Regions from separate parts of the Roseburia hominis A2-183 genome, predicted to be linked through region 2. Evidence: predicted binding sites of a transcription regulator. Region 2 holds the regulator's gene; each other region holds the start of a gene.

Region 1 (3,198 bases), 500 kb from region 2:
AGATACAAGTGCCTTACCAGCATCGTTGCCTTCGTATTTTGCGAAGTTCTTAACGAATCTTGCAGCCAGATCCTTAGCCTTTGTCTCCCAATCGGAAGCATTTGCGTAGGTATCACGCGGATCAAGGATTCCAGAATCAACACCCGGAAGCTCTGTCGGAACCTCGAAGTTGAAGTATGGAATCGTCTTGGTCGGAGCAGTCTTGATGGCGCCGTTTAAGATGGCATCGATGATACCACGGGTATCCTTAATGGAGATACGCTTGCCTGTGCCGTTCCATCCTGTGTTAACAAGATATGCCTTAGCACCGCTCTTCTCCATCTTCTTAACAAGCTCCTCAGCGTACTTGGTCGGATGCAGCTCAAGGAATGCCTGTCCGAAGCAAGCGGAGAAAGTAGGAGTCGGCTCAGTGATACCGCGCTCTGTACCAGCAAGCTTTGCTGTGAATCCAGACAGGAAGTAGTACTGTGTCTGCTCCGGTGTCAGGATAGATACTGGCGGAAGTACGCCGAATGCATCTGCGGACAGGAAGATAACGTTCTTTGCTGCCGGTGCAGAAGAGATCGGGCGAACAATGTTCTGAATGTGATCGATCGGGTAAGATACACGGGTGTTCTCGGTTACGCTCTTGTCTGCGAAATCGATCTTGCCGTTTGCATCCAGAGTAACGTTCTCAAGAAGTGCGTTACGTTTGATTGCATTGTAGATATCCGGCTCGGAATCCTTGTCAAGGTTGATAACCTTAGCATAGCATCCACCCTCGAAGTTGAATACACCGTTGTCATCCCAGCCGTGCTCGTCATCACCGATCAGAAGACGCTTCGGGTCTGTGGAAAGTGTTGTCTTACCTGTACCGGAAAGACCGAAGAAGATAGCGGTATTCTCGCCGTTTAAGTCTGTGTTTGCAGAGCAGTGCATGGAAGCCATACCCTTGAGCGGAAGGAAGTAGTTCATCATGGAGAACATACCTTTCTTCATCTCTCCGCCGTACCAGGTATTAACGATAACCTGCTCTTTGCTTGTGATGTTGAACATAACAGCAGTCTCGGAATTCAGACCTAACTCTTTGTAGTTCTCAACTTTTGCCTTGGAAGCGTTGTATACAACGAAATCCGGCTCAAAGTTCTCAAGCTCCTCAGCGGTTGGCTTGATGAACATGTTGGTTACAAAGTGTGCCTGCCAAGCTACCTCAACGATGAAACGGATAGCCATACGGGTATCTTTGTTTGCACCGCAGAATGCATCAACTACGAAAAGTCTCTTGTTGGAGAGCTCTTTGATAGCGATGTCCTTTACTGCATTCCAGGCTTCCTGGGTAGCCGGGTGGTTATCATTCTTATACTCATCGGAGGTCCACCATACAGTGTCCTTGGAGTTTTCATCTACAACGATGAATTTGTCTTTTGGAGAACGACCTGTATAGATACCGGTCATAACGTTCACTGCACCCAGCTCGCTGACCTGTCCTTTTTCGTAGCCTTTCAGCTCCGGTTTGGTCTCCTCTTCAAATAACATCTCATAAGAAGGATTGTACACAACTTCTGTGGTTCCGGTAATACCGTACTTGCTTAAATCGATTGTTGCCATCTTATTAAACCTCTTTCCTTTCATATTTATATGGTAAACACCTGCGGATAGCAGGCTTTACGATATCTTTTCCGGGATGCTGGAATTTGCCAACTTCCCCTACCATAATTATACATAGTTAACTCATAAAATCAATAAAAAATTGTTAAAATTTTAGCAAATTCTGTATAGAAATGGGAGAGGAAAAGAGGGGGAACCTGCGGCGGGAGGCGTTGACAGTACAGAAGGGATTCGGTATAATCCAAAAGAGTTCAAAACAGGAGTTTATCGGCAGAGATATGAAGTTCCATGGAAAAGAGAGGCCGCGGCAGACAGCCGTGGCTTTTGCACTATAATATAGAAAGAAGTGGGTTTTAATTATGAGGTATCAGATCAGACACGCACGCGTCCAGTTCGGCGGGGACGTGATTCTGCGGGACGTCAATTTTAAGGTACACGACAGGGAAAAAATTGCGGTTGTGGGGCGCAACGGCTGTGGAAAGACGACCCTGCTAAAGCTGATTGCCGGGGATATAGAGATGAGCAACTTAGACAGTGACGAGGAGTGCGGCATCACGATGGCGGGAGGCCAGGAGATCGGTTTCCTGCGGCAGGTCAACTTTGTGGACGCGGAGGTGACCGTGGAGGACGAATTAAAAAAAGTTTTTGTACCGGTGTTTGCCTGTGAGGAGCGCATGAAAGAGCTGGAGGAGCAGATGAAGACGGCGGCAGAGACAAAGGAGACTGCGCCGGATGGGGCGCTCCTGCGCGAGTATGACAGATTGCAGAAGCAGATGGAGGCGATGCGGGGATATTCCTGGCGCAGGGATATGGAGACGATGTTCCAGCGGTTTGGATTTGCACTGGAGGATCTGCGGCGTCCGATCGGCAGTTTTTCCGGAGGGCAGCAGACGAAAGTGGCGTTTATAAAGCTGCTTCTGACGCGCCCGGATATCATGCTGCTCGACGAGCCGACGAACCATCTGGATCTGCCGACAATCGAGTGGCTGGAAAATTATCTGAAAGGCTATGACAAAGCGGTCGTGATCGTGTCGCATGACCGGATGTTTCTGGACAAGGTGGCGGATGTGACCTATGAGATCGAGTATCACGAGATGAAGCGCTATCCGGGAAACTACACGTATTTCATGCAGCGCAAGCAGGAGGATCTCATCAAGCAGGAGAAGGATTACGAGGAACAGCAGAAAGAGATCAAACGGCTGACGGACTGGATTGAAAAGTGGAAGAACACACCGACCAAGGTGGCGGCGACGCGCTCAAAACGCATGGCGATCGAGCACATGGTGAAGATTGAGAAGCCGAGACGCTTTGATACGCGCGCATTTCACGGGCGGTATACGCCGCGTATCGAGAGCTACACCAATGTGATTCAGGCAAAAGACCTCTCCATCGGCTATGATGCACCGCTGGCAGAGGTGTCCTTTTTGCTGCAGAAAAAGGAGCGTCTGGCGATCATCGGGGAGAATGGCAAGGGAAAATCTACATTATTAAAGACACTGATCGGAGAACTGCCGGCACTTGGCGGCAGCTTCAAATTCGGGCAGAACGTGGAGTGGGGGTATTTTGACCAGCAGAAAGCGGTGATGGAGCAGGCACCGCCCCAGCAGACCG
Region 2 (3,198 bases):
TTTGTGGAGAGTGAATTTGACCGGCAGATGAGCGAACTTTCCGGCGGACAGAAGACGCGCGTGTCACTGGGCAAGCTCCTTGTGACAAAGCCGGATGTCCTGCTTTTAGACGAGCCGACCAACCATCTGGATATGGAATCGATCCAGTGGCTGGAGGGATTTTTGATGAACTATAAGGGAGCGGTCGTGATCGTGTCGCATGACCGCTATTTTCTGGACCGCGTCGTCACCAAAGTGGTGGAGATTTTCCAGCATCAGGGGTATGTCTACCAGGGAAATTACACGGAATTTGCGAAGAAAAAGGCGAAGATCCGGGAAGATCTGTTAAAGCAGTATTACAACCAGCAGCGGGAGATTAAGCACCAGGAAGAGGTCATCACAAAGCTCAAGTCTTTTAACCGCGAGAAATCGATTAAGCGGGCGGAGAGCCGTGAAAAGATGCTGGATAAGATCGAGCGTCTCGAAAAGCCGACGGATGAGAACACGGACATCCATATTGTGCTCGAGCCGGATGTGACAAGCGGTAATGATGTTCTTACGGTGGAGCATTTAAGGAAAGCGTTCGGAACACATACGCTGTTTGACGATCTCTCTTTTGAGATTAAGCGTGGGGAGCGCGTGGCGCTGATCGGCAATAACGGAACCGGCAAGACGACGATTCTTAAGATCATCAACGAACTGCTTCTGGCGGACGGCGGAACCATCGTGCTCGGGTCGAATGTGCACATCGGGTACTACGATCAGGAACATCAGCTGCTCCATATGGAGAAAACGATCTTTGAGGAGATTGCGGATGACTATCCGCAGTTAAACCACACGAAGATCCGCAATGTCCTGGCGGCGTTTTTATTTACGAACGATGATGTATTCAAGCGGATTGCAGACTTAAGCGGTGGGGAGCGCGGGCGCGTCTCCCTTGCCAAACTGATGCTTTCCGATGCGAATTTTCTGATTCTGGATGAGCCGACCAACCATCTGGACATCACATCCAAAGAGATTTTGGAGTCGGCGTTAAACCAGTACACCGGAACCGTCTTTTTCGTGTCGCACGACCGTTATTTTATCAATCAGACCGCAACCCGGATTCTGGATTTGACGGGAGGGACGATTGTCAACTATATCGGGAATTACGATTACTATCTGGAAAAACATGACGAGCTGACCCGGATCTATGTGGAGGCGGAGCCGAAGGCGCAGGCGGCGCAGATGACGGAACAGACCGTGGCGCAGGACGGAAGTGGAACAGACAAGAAAGCGGACTGGCAGACGCAGAAAGCCGAGCAGGCGCGCATCCGCAAGCTTGAGAATACGCTAAAGAAGGCGGAAGAGCGCATTGCCGAGCTGGAGGATCTGATCGCCGGCATTGATGAGGAGTGCGCAGATCCTGCCAATGCAACCAATTCCGCGAAGCTCGGCGAGCTGACCGGCAGACAGAATGAATACCGGAGCGAGCTGGAAAAATGCTACGAGGAATGGGAGCAGGTATCGATGGAGCTTGAGTCGTGAGGGATGCCGTCTGGTTGTTAAATTTTTGACACATTGACAGATATCTGGTTTATCACTATAATAAAAGAGATGTTTTGATAGAAAGGTGGGCATCACCATGCAGGAAAAAGAAATATCACAGGCTGTCATTCGTCGAATGCCGCGGTATTACAGATATCTGGGAGAATTGCTGGACGCCGGGGTAGAACGTATTTCTTCAAATGATCTGAGCCTCAGGATGAATGTCACCGCATCCCAGATTCGTCAGGATCTCAATAATTTTGGGGGATTTGGCCAGCAGGGATATGGATATAACGTAAAATACCTATATGAGGAAATCGGCAAGATTCTAGGACTGAACCAGCAGCACAATATTATCGTGATCGGTGCCGGAAATCTCGGGCAGGCACTCGCCAATTACGTGAAGTTTGAAAAGCTTGGATTTATGATCATCGGACTGTTCGATGTCAATCCGGCGTTGGACGGTGTGACTGTGCGCGGGATCAAGATCCGTATGCTGGATGAGCTGGAAGATTTCTGTAGAGAGAACAAAGTAGACATTGCAGCGCTTACCATGCCGAAGGAAAAAGCGGACGCCATTGCCAACCGTCTGGTCGGTCTTGGCATTCATGCGATCTGGAATTTTGCACATGTGGATCTGGAATTGATCAATAAGGACGTTGTTGTGGAAAATGTCCATCTCTCGGACAGCCTGATGCAGTTATCCTACAATATTGTGAAGAATCAGCGCGCCAAAGAGAACAGCCGTCAGACAGATTAAAAGAGGTCCTGCATAGCAGGATCTCTTTTTTACTCTATAGGGAACTTTGTTCCAGTGTTTTACTGAAATAAAATGCCGGGTGTGATGCCGGCAGGCGGGAGGGAAAAGATGCGATATATCGTAAACAGCCGGGAGATGAATCTTTATGACAGCCGGACAATCGAGGAATTTCATATGCCGCAGGCAGTGTTGATGGAGCGGGCGGCGTTTTCCTTTGTGGAGACACTGCGCCGGGAAAAACGGAATACGTCAAGAACACTCGTCGTCTGCGGCAGCGGCAACAACGGCGGAGACGGCTATGCGATCGCCAGAATACTCATGCAGGCGGGAAACACCGTCGATGTATTGGAAGCGCCGCACACAGGAAAAGCGTCCGTCGGCAATCAGCTCCAGAAGAAGATCTTTCTTGCGTACGGCGGTAAGATCCTCACGGAATTTCCGGAGGGGAAGTCCTACACGCTCGTGATCGACGCGGTATTCGGCGTGGGATTATCGCGCAGTGTGGAGGGAGAATACGCATCGTTAATCGACCGGATGAATGCCATGGAAGGGGCGAAGGCGGCGGTTGACATTGCTTCCGGCATTTCGGCGGACAATGGAAATGTGCTGGGAACCGCTTTCCGGGCAGATCTGACGGTCACATTCGCGTTTGAAAAGGTGGGATGCCTGCTGTGGCCGGGCAATCAGTACGCCGGGAAAGTCGTTGTGGCGGATATCGGGATTACGCCGGATGCATTCGGGGAGCGCAAACCGGCGGTGGCAGCGTTAGAAGACGCGGATCTGTCCCTTCTTGCCGCAAGGGAGAGCCACTCCAACAAGGGAACGTTCGGCAGACTTCTCGTGATTGCCGGAAGCCAGGGAATGTCCGGAGCGGCATATCTTTGCGCGAAAGCCGCATATGCAAGCGGCTGCGGGCTGGTGCGCATTTTTAC
Region 3 (3,198 bases), 1.1 Mb from region 2:
AAACGGACTCGCGCGGTTTTTCACTCCAGAGGATGCGGTGCTTCCTGTGCAGCTGCCGGTATCCCGGATATTGTTGAATTTTCAGATTCATGGTAGAATGAGTTAAAATGTGATGGAAGAGTTCTATGGATCGGGCATTGTGAAAGAGGAGCAGATACAGATGGAGATTCGATTATTATACGGAAATGAGATACAGTGGGCGGTGCAGACGGCGCATGAGGTCTATGAGCAGTGTGTGCGTCCGTATACAAGAAATGCGGCGGAGGTGCAGCAGTATTATGACTATATGAATCTGCCCAATCTTTCACAGGAGATGCTGGCGGGAAGGCTGTTTTTATGGGGCGCATTTGAAAACGGGCAGATGTGCGGCGTCAGTGCCATGCAGAATGTCGGACATATCACAGCGCTGTATGTAAGACCGCAGTATTTTAGAAGACGGATCGGCAGCAATCTGGTGGACCGGATGTGCAACTTTGCGGCATCCCGATTGCAGTGCGGGCGAGTGACGGTGCAGGCTGCGCCGTCAGCAGCGAATTATTTTTACCACACGGGATTTACGCTGATTCAGGGGGCACCGGCGGGAATGTACGTGCCGTTGGAGAGAAGAATCTGGTCGGTTCCGATGACCCAGGGATACATGGGAAATATCGGGGGAAGCGGCAGTACATCCGCGCAGGGCGGTGGTGTGCCGGTGGCGCAGCCGCGGCGCACAAAGCCGGAGATCACTTATCCGAAAAAGAAGGTAAGCGCCCGGGTGGTGCTTTGGCTTACTGCGGTAACCATCGCCTTCGCAGTGGCGGTAGTGACGGGAATTACCGTATATCATATCACACAGGAGGGAATCACGGGCGGATATGAGATGCCTGATCCGGTGGGGGACGAAAATACGGAAACGGACGATGGACAGGAACTGTAGCAAAAGAGCAGGCATTTAACCGGACAAAGAAGCGCAGGACGCGAAGCGGAAGGAGACGGAAGGTGGATACGACGACAAAGGGAACCCGCACAAAATACCGTCTGGCGGAGGCGATGAAGGAATGCATGAAGACGACACCGGTCGATAACATTACCGTGACACAGCTGACGGAATTGTGCGGTGTTACAAGGCAGACATTTTATCGCAATTTTATTGACAAGTACGATCTGATCAACTGGTATTTTGATATTTTACTTCACAAGTCTTTTGAACATATGGGGAGCGGGAAAAATATTTATGAGAGTCTCGTGAAAAAATTTATCTACATTCGGGAAGAGCGGGTCTTTTTTTCCGCCGGTTTTAAGTCTGCGGATCAGAATAATCTCAAAGATCATGATTTCAGGCTGATTCTGGCGTTTTACGAGGATCTGATCCGACAGAAAACAGGGAAAATGCCTGATGAGGAGATTGGATTTTTACTCGAGATGTACTGCCAGAGTTCCGTGTATATGACAGTGAAATGGGTGACGGAGGGGACGAAGATGCCGCCGGAGCGCTTAGCAGAACTTATGGTGAAGGCGATGCCCGAGAAAATAAGCGAGTTGTTTGAACAATTAGAAATATTGTATTGATAATAGAGGATTTTGAAATAGAAATTGTGATAAATAGTTACACTTCCCGGATTCTGTCACTTCCCTTTTGTACATTGTGTTGTTAAAATACGATCAAAGATCATTATGTATGGGAAAGGGGAACAAAAAAATGGCAAACAGAATTATGTTGAATCAGACATCCTATCATGGGGCGGGAGCGATTGCGGAGATCGTGAATGAGGCGAAAGCGCACGACTACAAAAAGGCATTTGTCTGCTCAGACCCGGATCTGATTAAGTTTCAGGTATCCACAAAGGTAACGGATCTGCTGGATCAGGCAGGGCTTTCCTACGAGATTTATTCCAACATCAAGGCAAATCCTACGATTGAGAACGTGCAGACCGGTGTGGCTGCGTTCAAAAAATCCGGAGCGGACTATATTATTGCAATCGGCGGCGGATCTTCTATGGATACGGCAAAAGCGATCGGCATTATCATCGCAAATCCGGAATTTGAGGACGTCAGAAGCCTGGAGGGCGTTGCGCCGACCAGGAAGCCGTGTGTGCCGATCATTGCTGTGCCGACAACCGCAGGTACCGCTGCAGAGGTTACGATCAACTATGTTATCACGGATGTTGAGAGAAAGAGAAAGTTTGTATGCGTAGATCCGCATGATATGCCGATCATTGCTGTGGTAGATCCGGAAATGATGTCCTCCATGCCGAAGGGGCTGACGGCATCGACCGGAATGGATGCGCTGACACATGCCATCGAGGGTTACACGACGAAGGCGGCATGGGAGATGACAGATATGTTCCATTTAAAGGCCATCGAGATTATTTCAAAATCTCTGCGCGGCGCGGTGGCAAACACGCCGGAAGGACGCGAGGGTATGGCACTCGGACAGTATATCGCAGGTATGGGATTTTCCAATGTCGGTCTTGGAATTGCCCACTCCATGGCACATACATTAGGTGCGGTTTATGATACGCCGCACGGTGTGGCATGTGCGATGATGCTCCCGATTGTGATGGAGTACAATGCAGACTGCACAGGCGAGAAGTACCGTGAAATTGCACGGGCGATGGGCGTAGAAGGTGTGGATGCCATGTCGCAGGAAGAGTACCGGAAAGCCGCTGTTGCAGCAGTCAGAAAGCTCTCCGAGGATGTGGGAATTCCGTCAAAACTGGAAGCTATCAAAGAGTCAGATCTTGATTTCCTTGCAGAGTCCGCGCATGCGGATGCCTGCGCACCGGGCAATCCGAAGGATGCATCGGTGGAGGATTTAAAAGAGCTGTTCCGCAAGATTATGTAATCCATCTTACATGAACGCAATTAAGAAGTCAGGTTAGGACAGATCCCTTCTTTGCCGGATTGCCGGCGGAGAGGGGATTTTTTTGTTTCATAGGAAATACCGTGATATATTAATATGTGAAAGCAGAACATTCCTATGAAATAAAAAACGCTCCGCGAGGATGCGCAGCTCGCGGTAAGGAAAATATCGCTTTGCGAACCGCTCGCGCGCGGAGAATCTCGCAAGCGAGATTCTTTTTACATACCGTTTGAGTGCGCCGGTGCGTGTCAGAAACAGGTGAGAAAAGTCGTGGCGGGAAGCTGCCAGGTATGATAGTATAAAAGAGAAAGAAGAAAATGAGGAGTGGTGGTAAAAATGAAAATCAGACAGTTGTA
Region 4 (3,198 bases), 150 kb from region 2:
GTTCACCTGTGGAGAACGGTAAAGATTATACATGGAACGACATTACAGTGATGCTTCCGGAAGACTGGGCGGACCGCTGTACGATCAAAGAGGATGAGAATGGATTTACCATCTATCAGACGGCTTCCTATGAGAAGATGGAAGGACTTGGCTACCTGTGTTCCTTTGAAAAAAGCGACGCATGGATGAATTACGGTGCGGGAGAGAACCTGATCGCCTACACGGAGGACGGAACGCTGTATTACCTGATGCAGCCGACGGATGTTGCGTGCGATACGGAGGATCAGACAATCGTGGAAGAGTACGGATCCATGATGGAGGAGGTCACGGCCATCGCATCAAGTGTGAAGATCGATGCGGATGACGTTCATTACGATGCCGATCAGTATGTCGTTCCGGTTGGCGCAATACTGCCGGTGACGGAGGAGAATCTGTCGGATCTGTCAGAGCAGGAACTCTATCTGGCGGCAAACGAGATTTATGCCAGACATGGAAAAACCTTTGATGACACCTACCTGCAGGCGCATTTTGATGCGTGCAGCTGGTATACGCCCGCCGGGGGAGCGACTGCAGGCGATGCGGGATTAAGTGAGATTGAGCAGGCGAATCTGAAACTGATCAAGGCAATGCAGACGGCATATGAAGCGGAACATATATATCCGAAATCCTATTCGGCAGGCGAGACCGCAGAGATCGCTCTTTTGGACAATGGAGTTCTTAACGAAGTCAGCTACACGGTAACCGGTAAGGGGGAGCAGGTGGTCTGCACGCTCACGATCGACGGGACAGCGTACGACCTTGCCGAGTACATTCAGATGCACGCGCCGGTTGAGGATGCGTTTTATGTGACAGACCTTGTGGAGAACATCGGAACACCGGAAGAGGATGATGGTCTGGAGATTGCCGTACTTGATGAAGGAACAGATGGCATCGGGGCGACCCATTTTTTCAAATATGATGGAGATCTTTACTATCTGGGAGAGGTCGGAGGATTCCCGTTCCGGGACCGGAATGCCGGATTCAGCGGTTTTAACGGCCAGGGCGGTGTGATGGATCTGATCCGTTACGACAAGCCGGCAGACTGCATCCTGCAGGGGTATGCCTGGTACAACAGTTCGGAGAAGAAGATCGAGCATGCGGACGGCGGGCTTTATTCCTATTACGAGCCGTGTAAGCTGGAGCATAAGGGAGCACTGACCGTGTATTTTTCGATGGATGAGACATCAGCAGAACAGACGATTGCGGCAGGGGAGGACATCTACTGTATCCGGTCGGACGGAGACGGTTGGATGTATGTGCGTGCAAAAGACGGAACGGAAGGGTTTTTACCTGTGACGCAAATGTAAGAAAAGCAGCTGTTTTGACAAAAGTGCATAAAATTTGCAGTACCCACTTGTGAAAATCAAGAAAATGTGAGAGAATAAATGCAGTATGTTAAATGTGTAACAATGTTTAACAACTCAGTTCTATTTATGCGAAAGGAGTCTTAAAATGATTTACACTAAGGAAGTTGAAAACATGTGCCCAGTCGCAAAGGGCGCAAAACATGAACCAGCTCCGATTCCGGAAGAAGGCAAGTGGGTTCATTCCAAAAAAATTGAAGATATTTCAGGCTTTACACACGGTGTAGGCTGGTGTGCACCTCAGCAGGGTGCCTGCAAGCTTTCCCTGAATGTGAAGAATGGTGTGATCGAAGAGGCATTAGTTGAGACCATCGGATGCTCCGGTATGACACATTCTGCAGCTATGGCAGCAGAGGTATTACAGGGTAAGACCATCCTTGAGGCACTCAATACAGACCTTGTCTGTGATGCCATCAATACAGCAATGAGAGAGTTATTCTTACAGATCGTTTACGGTCGTACACAGAGTGCTTTCTCTGATGATGGACTTGCAATCGGTGCCGGTCTTGAGGATTTAGGAAAAGGACTTCGTTCCCAGGTTGGTACCATGTACGCAACCAAGGAGAAGGGCGTTCGTTATCTGGAGATGGCTGAGGGCTATGTAACAGGTATCGCTCTTGACGAGAACAACGAGGTTATCGGATACCAGTTCGTTTCTCTTGGAAAAATGACTGACTTCATCAAAAAAGGCGATGATCCGAACACTGCTTGGGAGAAAGCAAAGGGACAGTACGGCCGTGTAGCAGATGCTGTTAAAATCATCGACCCGAGAGAAGAGTAGGAAAGGAGACGGACGAAAATGGCATTATTTGAAGGATATGAAAGAAGAATTGACCAGATCAACGCTGTATTAAACAGCTATGGTATCAGCTCCATCGAAGAGGCAGAGAAGATTACCAAAGATGCTGGTTTGAATGTATATGATCAGGTAAAGAAGATTCAGCCGATCTGTTTCGAGAACGCTTGCTGGGCTTACACAGTAGGTGCTGCAATCGCAATCAAGAAAGGATGCACAAAGGCTGCTGATGCTGCTGCAGCAATCGGTGAGGGTCTTCAGGCATTCTGTATCCCGGGTTCTGTTGCTGACCACAGAAAAGTAGGTCTTGGACATGGTAACCTTGGTAAGATGTTATTAGAGGAAGAGACCGAGTGCTTCTGCTTCCTGGCAGGTCACGAGTCTTTCGCAGCTGCTGAGGGTGCAATCGGTATCGCTGAGAAGGCAAACAAAGTACGTCAGAAACCTCTGCGCGTTATCTTAAACGGTCTTGGAAAAGACGCTGCACAGATCATCTCTCGTATCAATGGATTTACATTCGTTGAGACACAGTATGACTACAAGGCAGCAAAATTAAACGTTGTATACGAGAAGGCATACTCCAACGGACTTCGCGCTACTGTAAAGTGCTACGGTGCAGATGACGTTCAGGAAGGTGTTGCAATCATGCATCACGAGAACGTAGGTGTTTCCATCACCGGTAACTCTACGAACCCGACACGTTTCCAGCATCCGGTTGCAGGTACATACAAGAAAGAATGTATCGAGCAGGGTAAGAAATACTTTTCCGTTGCATCCGGCGGTGGTACAGGCCGTACCCTTCACCCGGACAACATGGCAGCAGGTCCTGCTTCCTACGGTATGACAGATACCATGGGACGTATGCACTCTGACGCACAGTTCGCAGGTTCCTCTTCCGTACCGGCTCACGTTGAGATGATGGGTCTGATCGGAATGGGTAACAACCCGATGGTTGGTGCTACAGTTGCTGTTGCAGTAAGTGTTGAGGAAGCTCACAAA

What was found. Region 2 encodes Rex, which represses fermentation and respiration genes when NADH is low (regulators of the CRP and FNR family bind a similar motif). Its sites were predicted from a motif close to ATTGTTAANTANTTAACAAT; they were not measured.
Region 1: a site for Rex is predicted at 1,729-1,748, ahead of pckA (phosphoenolpyruvate carboxykinase (ATP)). Genes of this name have one in related genera too.
Region 3: a site for Rex is predicted at 1,627-1,646, ahead of fucO (lactaldehyde reductase). Genes of this name have one in related genera too.
Region 4: a site for Rex is predicted at 1,431-1,450, ahead of RHOM_RS08360 (iron-sulfur cluster assembly scaffold protein). Genes of this name have one in related genera too.

The regions. Positions count from the first base shown of each region.
Region 1 covers NC_015977.1:2,208,840-2,212,037, reverse strand. Annotated here, with positions in the region: gene pckA (phosphoenolpyruvate carboxykinase (ATP)) at 1-1,587, opposite strand, end outside; gene RHOM_RS09905 (ABC-F family ATP-binding cassette domain-containing protein) at 1,947-3,198, shown strand, end outside.
Region 2 covers NC_015977.1:1,710,607-1,713,804, reverse strand. Annotated here, with positions in the region: gene abc-f (ribosomal protection-like ABC-F family protein) at 1-1,506, shown strand, start outside; gene RHOM_RS07670 (redox-sensing transcriptional repressor Rex) at 1,604-2,266, shown strand; gene RHOM_RS07665 (bifunctional ADP-dependent NAD(P)H-hydrate dehydratase/NAD(P)H-hydrate epimerase) at 2,375-3,198, shown strand, end outside.
Region 3 covers NC_015977.1:578,832-582,029, forward strand. Annotated here, with positions in the region: gene RHOM_RS02590 (GNAT family N-acetyltransferase) at 161-916, shown strand; gene RHOM_RS02595 (TetR/AcrR family transcriptional regulator C-terminal domain-containing protein) at 979-1,548, shown strand; gene fucO (lactaldehyde reductase) at 1,679-2,824, shown strand; gene RHOM_RS16455 (hypothetical protein) at 3,179-3,198, shown strand, end outside.
Region 4 covers NC_015977.1:1,860,305-1,863,502, reverse strand. Annotated here, with positions in the region: gene RHOM_RS08365 (YARHG domain-containing protein) at 1-1,346, shown strand, start outside; gene RHOM_RS08360 (iron-sulfur cluster assembly scaffold protein) at 1,492-2,184, shown strand; gene RHOM_RS08355 (GGGtGRT protein) at 2,203-3,198, shown strand, end outside.